Minwuia thermotolerans: one gene and its partner. The protein of the gene in region 2 binds, or shares a complex with, the protein of the main gene of each other region. Links are inferred from orthologs where the notes say so. Each region holds a gene or a part of one and is shown on either strand. Other genes may lie near its edges.

What was found.
Region 1: the proteins of CWC60_RS08970 (region 2) and dnaG are in contact, whole or in part, in a crystal structure (PDB 2R6A), measured with the Geobacillus stearothermophilus proteins. The link is inferred for Minwuia thermotolerans from one-to-one orthologs. Residues at the interface, in WP_033016901.1 of Geobacillus stearothermophilus: Ser13, Glu15, Ala16, Gln18, Glu91, Leu92, Asp94, Ala95, Val96, Pro97, Thr98, Ala99, Ala100, Asn101, Tyr104, Tyr105, Ile108; in WP_049624496.1 of Geobacillus stearothermophilus: Lys456, Leu457, Leu458, Pro459, Ala460, Asn463, Ala464, Leu467, Leu535, Leu536, Ile537, Ala538, Gln544, Glu545, Asp548, Tyr549, His552.

Annotation. Positions count from the first base shown.
Region 1 is NZ_PIGG01000034.1:160,925-164,132, forward strand. What follows is about bases 1-2,991. They hold dnaG (DNA primase), read right to left. Parts: upstream 2,429-2,991; coding sequence 572-2,428; downstream 1-571. Other genes in these bases: rpoD (RNA polymerase sigma factor RpoD), read right to left, coding at 1-551; CWC60_RS11465 (50S ribosomal protein L32), read left to right, coding at 2,470-2,766; CWC60_RS11470 (acyl-CoA dehydrogenase family protein), read left to right, coding at 2,813-2,991. Also shown: more of CWC60_RS11470, read left to right, coding at 2,992-3,208. UniProt on the Escherichia coli protein: RNA polymerase that catalyzes the synthesis of short RNA molecules used as primers for DNA polymerase during DNA replication.
Region 2 is NZ_PIGG01000031.1:224,716-227,882, reverse strand. Bases 126-3,075 are described here. They hold CWC60_RS08970 (replicative DNA helicase), read right to left. Parts: upstream 2,382-3,075; coding sequence 870-2,381; downstream 126-869. Other genes in these bases: CWC60_RS08965 (hypothetical protein), read right to left, coding at 2,486-2,971; CWC60_RS08975 (alpha/beta hydrolase), read right to left, coding at 126-781. Outside these bases: more of CWC60_RS08975, read right to left, coding at 1-125; CWC60_RS08960 (SDR family oxidoreductase), read right to left, coding at 3,137-3,167. UniProt on the Escherichia coli protein: The main replicative DNA helicase, it participates in initiation and elongation during chromosome replication. Travels ahead of the DNA replisome, separating dsDNA into templates for DNA synthesis.

The DNA of each region.
Region 1 (3,208 bases), on a different replicon or contig from region 2:
TCGGGCTTGCCGTAGGTGCTTTCCAGATCGATGACGTCGCGCAGCAGCATGTTGCCGGCGACGATCTCGTCGCGCCATTCGACCAGCATGCGCATGGTCAGCGGGCTTTCGCAGAGGCCGCCGATCATGGCTTCGCGGCCGGCCTCGATGCGTTTGGCGATGGCGATCTCGCCTTCGCGGGAGAGCAGTTCGACCGAACCCATCTCGCGCAGGTACATGCGCACCGGATCGTCGGTGCGCTCGGCGGCCTCGGAGGAGTTGCCGGACGTCGTGGCGACCTCCTGCTTGGTCTCGTCGGCCTGCTCTTCCTGCTCCTCGGACTCGATGACGTTGATGCCCATTTCCGAGAGCATGGCCATGATGTCCTCGATCTGCTCCGATGAAACCTGATCCTGCGGCAGGGCCTTGTTGAGCTCGTCATAGGTGACGTAGCCCCGCTCCTTCGCCTTGGCGATGAATTTCTTCATGTCCTGCTTGGCGACGTCGAGCAGCGGTCCGTCGCGCTGTTCGGGCGCAGCGGCGGTTTCTTTCTCGGAAGCTTTGGTGGCCATGTGTGTCCTGTCGTTTCTGTTCACGCCTCGGCCCGGGCGACGCCGCTTGCGGTCGGCTCGCTGGCCATGAGGCGGTCCAACTCCAACTTGAGCGCGGATACCCGGTCGAACGCCTCGGCGCTCAGTTCCCGTCGGGCAATGGTAACCGCCTCATTCAACTCCTCCTGCACCGCCTCGATGCGATAGTGGTGCAGCGTTGCGTCGAATTGCTCCCTTATCTCGCTGTAGGGAGTATCCTTGCGGCTCTTGAAGCTCAGCCTAGCGGCGTTCGGCGCACTCAGGCGCGCGATCAATCGTTCGTAGCCAGCCGCAAGGAGATGGCGTGACAACGCGCCGCTGTCAAGCTCCGCCTGCCGCATCGCCGCGTCGCGCATGATGACGAGCGCCCGATCCAGATCATCGTGGCGCAATTGCAACGCATCCAGTTGCTCGCCGAATTCCTCGAGCAGTTCCGGCCAGGCCAGCAGCGCGGCGACGATGGTTTCCTCGGGCACGCGGCCGGCGTTGGCGGGCAGGGAGGCCCGCAGCGCCGTCAGGTCTTCCTCCTCGCGGCGAAAGCCGCGCTGGCCCGGTTGCCCGGGACGCCAGGGCCGGTCGTCGCGCCTTGACGGACGCCGGAAGGCGGCGCGGGCGCGGGCGCGGAAATCGTCCAGGAAGTGACGGCGGATGGTCTCGTCGGCGATCTGGAAGGCCAGGCGTTCGAGATCCTTCTCCAGGGCCGCGCGCCGTTCGGGCGTCCCCAGTTCGCGGTCCGCTGTCGCCGCGCGCCAGAGCGTCTCGGCGATGCCGGCGGTCCGGCCCAGCAGTTCGCGCATGGCGTCCGGGCCCTGGCTGCGCACCATGTCGTCGGGATCGAGGCCTTCGGGCAACAGCGCGAAGCGCAGCGACTTGCCCGGTTTCAGGATCGGCAGCGCGCGTTCGGCGGCCCGTTGCGCCGCGCGCAGGCCGGCCGCGTCGCCGTCCAGGCAGAACACGGGCTCGGCGGTCATCTGCCAGAGCAGGGCGATCTGTTCCTCGGTCACCGCGGTGCCCAGCGGCGCGACGGCGTGGCGGAAACCGGCTTCGGCCAGCGCGATCACGTCCATGTAGCCCTCGGCCACGATCACGGTGCCGGCGTCGCGCGCCGCTTCCCGCGCCATGGCCAGGTTGTAGAGCGCGCGGGACTTGTGGAACAGCGGCGTCTCGGGGCTGTTCAGGTACTTCGCCCGCGCCTCGCCCAGCGCCCGGCCGCCGAAGGCGATGACCCGGCCCCGGCGGTCGGCGATGGGAAACATCAGGCGGTTGCGGAAACGGTCATAGGCCGCCCGGCCATCATCGGGCTTCGCGATCAGGCCGGCCTCGATCTGCTCCGCCTCGGTGAAGTCGCGGTCAAGCAGCGCCGACTTCAGCCCGTCATTGCGGTCCGGCGCAAAGCCCAGGCGGAAATCGCCGACGGCCTTCGCGCCGACGCCCCGGCGCTCCAGATAGGCGCGCGCCTCCGCCCCGGCCGCGCCGTGAAGCTGAGCGGTGAACCATTTCGCCGCCGCCTCGTTGGCCTCGGCCAGGCGCGACATGCGGTCCGCCTTCTGGCGGTCCTCCGGCTGCATCTTCGGCACTTCCATGCCGGCGGCCTCGGCCAGGCGCTCCACCGCCTCGGGGAAGGACAGTCCCTCGATCTGCATGACGAAGTCGAAGGCCGAGCCGTGGGCGCCGCAGCCGAAGCAGTGATAGTCGTCGCGGTCCTCGGAAACCTTGAAGGAGGCGGTCTTCTCGCCGTGGAAGGGGCAGCAGCCCCAGTGGTCGCGGCCCCGCTTCTTCAACTGGACGCGCCGGCCGACCAGCTCCACGACGTTCGTGCGGGCGCGCAGTTCATCCAGGAAGTGCTTGGGAAAGGCCAACGTCGTCCTGTCTTCATCCAGTCTCGGCGGGAGCCATACTCATGCCAGATCGTGAGCGATATGGCGAATCGAAAGGCCGTTTTCAGGTCTGCCGATTGCCGGTACTGTCCGGCCCCATGCTGTGGAAGATATTGCTGCTTATCGCGATCATCGTCGCCGTGCTCTACGGCTTCAAGATGATCTCCCGGGCCTCCGACGGACGCCAGCCGGCGGCGCGGAAGACGCGGAAGAAGGGGCGTGGAACCGAATCGGACGGCCAGGCGGTCGATCTGGTGAAGTGCGGCAACTGCGGCGCCTTCACCGCGCCGGGCACGCCCTGCAGCAATTGCGGCCAGTAGCGCCGGCCACGGCGACATTCAGCCTGATCAGGGGAGGATCCGGGCCATGGAATTCGGTTTTACCGAGGAACAGCGCGCGTTCCGCGACACCGCCCGGCGCTTCGCCGCCGACCGGCTCCAGCCGCGCTACCAGGCGCGCGAGGCCGAAGGCGGGTTCGAGGACGGCCTGCTGGAGGAAATGGGCGCGCTCGGCCTGCTCGGCGCCGATCTGCCGATGGAATATGGCGGCTCCGGCATCGACGGCGTCACGTCGGGCATGCTGATCGAGCAGATCGGCTGGGGCGATCTGTCGGTCTCCTATGCGCCGCTGCTGACCTCGCTGTTGGGCGACATCGTCGCCAGCCACGGCTCCGAGGCGATGAAGAACGCCTGCGTGCCCCGGCTCACCTCGGGCCAGGACCTGATCGCGCTCGGCCTGACCGAGCCGCGCGGCGGCTCCGAC
Region 2 (3,167 bases):
TGTGCCGTGTCGCCGCCTCCCGGCAGTCGCGCAGATGCGTCAGGTGTCCAGGACCATTGCAGTCATAGCCCACGAGCTGCACTGAATCGGGCCAGGTCTCGGTCAGGAAGCGGAGTTCCTGCGGCCGGTTGAACGGGTCGCCCTCATAGGCGAAGACCAGCGCGTCCATCCTCTCCGCCGTCTTCATGTGCGCGATCTGCCTTGGCCGCGCCTCCTGCCGCCAGCGCGGGTAGACGTTGATCTCGTCGCGGGGGCCGGCAAAGGACGGGGCGAAGGCGATTGCACCATTGAAGCTGTCGCCATGCTCGATGGCGGCCATGAGTGAGGACCAGCCGCCGGCCGAATGGCCTGCCACGAAGATGCGCTCGGCTGTGACGCCCAGGGCGTTCAGCCGCGCAATCGCCTCGGCGATCTCGTCGACGCGGTGATAGACGTAATTGCCCGTCGGCCGGTCGCGGTCCTCGAGCGTTTCCGAACAGAGCTTGTAGACATGGAGGCGCTCCATCCTGAGTCGGCGGAGACTCGGCGGTACGCTGTTGTGGTAGGCGTCGCAGTCCTCGCGGCGCTGGGGCCGCTCAGTTCCGTGGTTGTAGATCACGACGATGGCGCTTCCGGGCCGGTCGATGACGTCGGGGCTGTCGACGATCCGGGCCTCGGGCGGCAGTGTCGATGCCGTCTGCGGAACGCTGTTGATCGAGGGCGGGCCGGTGTTGTTGCGGGCGCCGCCTTCATCGCCGCAGGCGGCCGCCACGCACAGCGTCAGCAGGGAGAGGGCCGCCATCGTCGGTCTCATCTGTCTGCGGCCCTTCGCGGTCGGTGACGCTCCCGTCGTTAACTGTCGATCCGAACCCGCCCGTTCAACCCTTGGCTCAGTGAATCTCGCTCGGGTCGTGGTGGGTATCCAGGTTGCGGAAGATGGTGAACTCCGGCTCGAAGAAGACTTCCATTGTGCCCGTGGGGCCGTGGCGCTGCTTGCCGATGATGATTTCCGCGCGGTTGTATATCTGCGCCATCTTCTGCTGCCACTGCTCCATCTCGGCGAAGTTCTCCTCGTCGGGCTTGTCCTTCTGGGCGTAGTAGGCCTCGCGGTAGACGAACATGACCACGTCGGCGTCCTGTTCGATGGAGCCGGATTCGCGCAGGTCCGAGAGCTGCGGCCGCTTGTCCTCGCGCTGCTCCACCTGGCGCGAGAGCTGTGAGAGAGCGAGGACCGGCACGTTCAGTTCCTTGGCGACCGCCTTGAGGCCCTGGGTGATCTCGGTCAGTTCCTGGACCCGGTTCTCGACGCGCTTCTGCCCGGACGGCCGCATGAGCTGGATGTAGTCGATGATGATGAGGCCAAGACCGTGCTGGCGTTTCAGCCGTCTGGCGCGGGAGCGTAGCTGGGCGATGGAGAGTGCTGGCGTGTCGTCGATGAACAGCGGCAGATCCATCAGTTCCTGCGTCGCGGGCACCACTGTGTTGAGGTACGCGTTCTTGTCGATGCGCCCGGTGCGGAGATCGCTGGAACTGATCCGGGTCTGTTCGGAGACGATGCGGGTGGCGAGCTGTTCGCGGCTCATTTCCAGGCTGAAGACGCCGACCACGGCGCCTTCGGCGTCCACGATATCGCCGGCGTCGTTGTAGATCGGCCGGTAGGCGCGCGTGGCGTTCAGCGCGATGGTCATGGCCAGCGCAGATTTGCCCATGCCTGGTCGGCCGGCGAGAATCAGCAGGTCCGTGCGGTGCAGGCCGCCCAGGCGCTGATCCATCTCGCGCAGACCCGTGGTAACGCCGACGAGTTGGCCCTCGCGCTTGTACGCCGCCTCGATGCGGTCGAGGCTCTCGGCCACGGCGATCTTGAAGGATCGGAAGTCGTTCTTCACCTCGCCGGCTTCGGCCAGGGTGTAGAGGCGCGATTCCGCATCCTCGATCTGCTGGCTCGCCGCGTCGGTGAGGTCCGCCGTGCGCCCGCGCTCGGCCATTTCCTCGCTGAGCAGGATGATTTCCCGGCGGAGGAAGAGATCGTAGAGGATGCGGGCGTATTCCTCCGCCCGGATGACGTTGACCGCGCGCGCCGTCAGGTCGACGAGGTAGCCGGGGCCGCCCAGTTCCCTGATCGCCGCGTCCTGTTCGAAGCGGGTCTTCAGCGTGACCGGATTGGCCAGTTCGCCGCGTTCGATCAGTGTAAGGATGGATTCGTAGATGCGGCCGTGCAGCGGCTGGAAGAAGTGCTCCGGCTTCAGGAAGTCGAGCACCCGCGCCGCCGCGTCGTTGTTGTAGAGCAGGGCGCCGAGAAGCTGCTGCTCGGCCTCGAGATTATGGGGCAGGACCTTCGGCGCGGCGTCGCCGCCTTCGTGGTCCGGCGCATCGCCGGGGAACGCTGTGATGTTGTCGGACATGGTGCCGATCCTATCACGGCGCGCCACGCGGATCAGGATCGAACGATCCCCGCCCGGAAATCAGGCGGGGATCGTTTTGTCCACAATGTGGATGAAATCGTGGATCAGTTGCCGCCTGCGGCCCCTTCCTGATAGGGCTTCTCGCCCGATTCGTAGGCGGTGTCGTCGTCGAACTGGGATTCGAATGTGTCGACGGCCTCGCCGACCGCCTGTTTGAAATCGCGCCAGACCTCGGCGCTCCAGTCTTCGTCGTGCGTGACCCTGGCTTCGTCCAGTTGCGAGGAGATGTCCCGTCGAACCGAGCGCATTTCCGCGACGCGATCTTCTTCCTCTTCCGGTGACACGCCATCCTCGCGGGCAGCTTCGCGCCAACCGGCGATGCGTTCGTCCATGGCGTTCAGCATGTCGTCGCCTGCCTGAACGGCCGCGTCCTTCTGCTCGGCAGTGAATCTTGCGAACTCGTCCCAGGCCTTCTGAAGTTCGGAGCGCTCGCCGGTCGGGGCTTCGCCTGCCGCGCTGCCGGCGTCGGAGACTTCATGCTGATTGCCAGCATTCATGTCGGTCTTGCTGTCGCCGGCCTGGACGGCCATGGGCATCGCCAGCATGGCGGCGATGCAGGTCGTGGTGAGGAGATTGCGATTCCTGTTCATCTTGTTTCCCCTTCGTCTTCTTGATCGCTTGCGGCGAAAGATGGGGAAGGGCGCCGGGCCGCGCCAACCCCCGTGCGTCCAAACGTACCGGTCGCCCCGGCAGCGTCAGCGGATGCGCTGGGCCCGGTAGATGCGG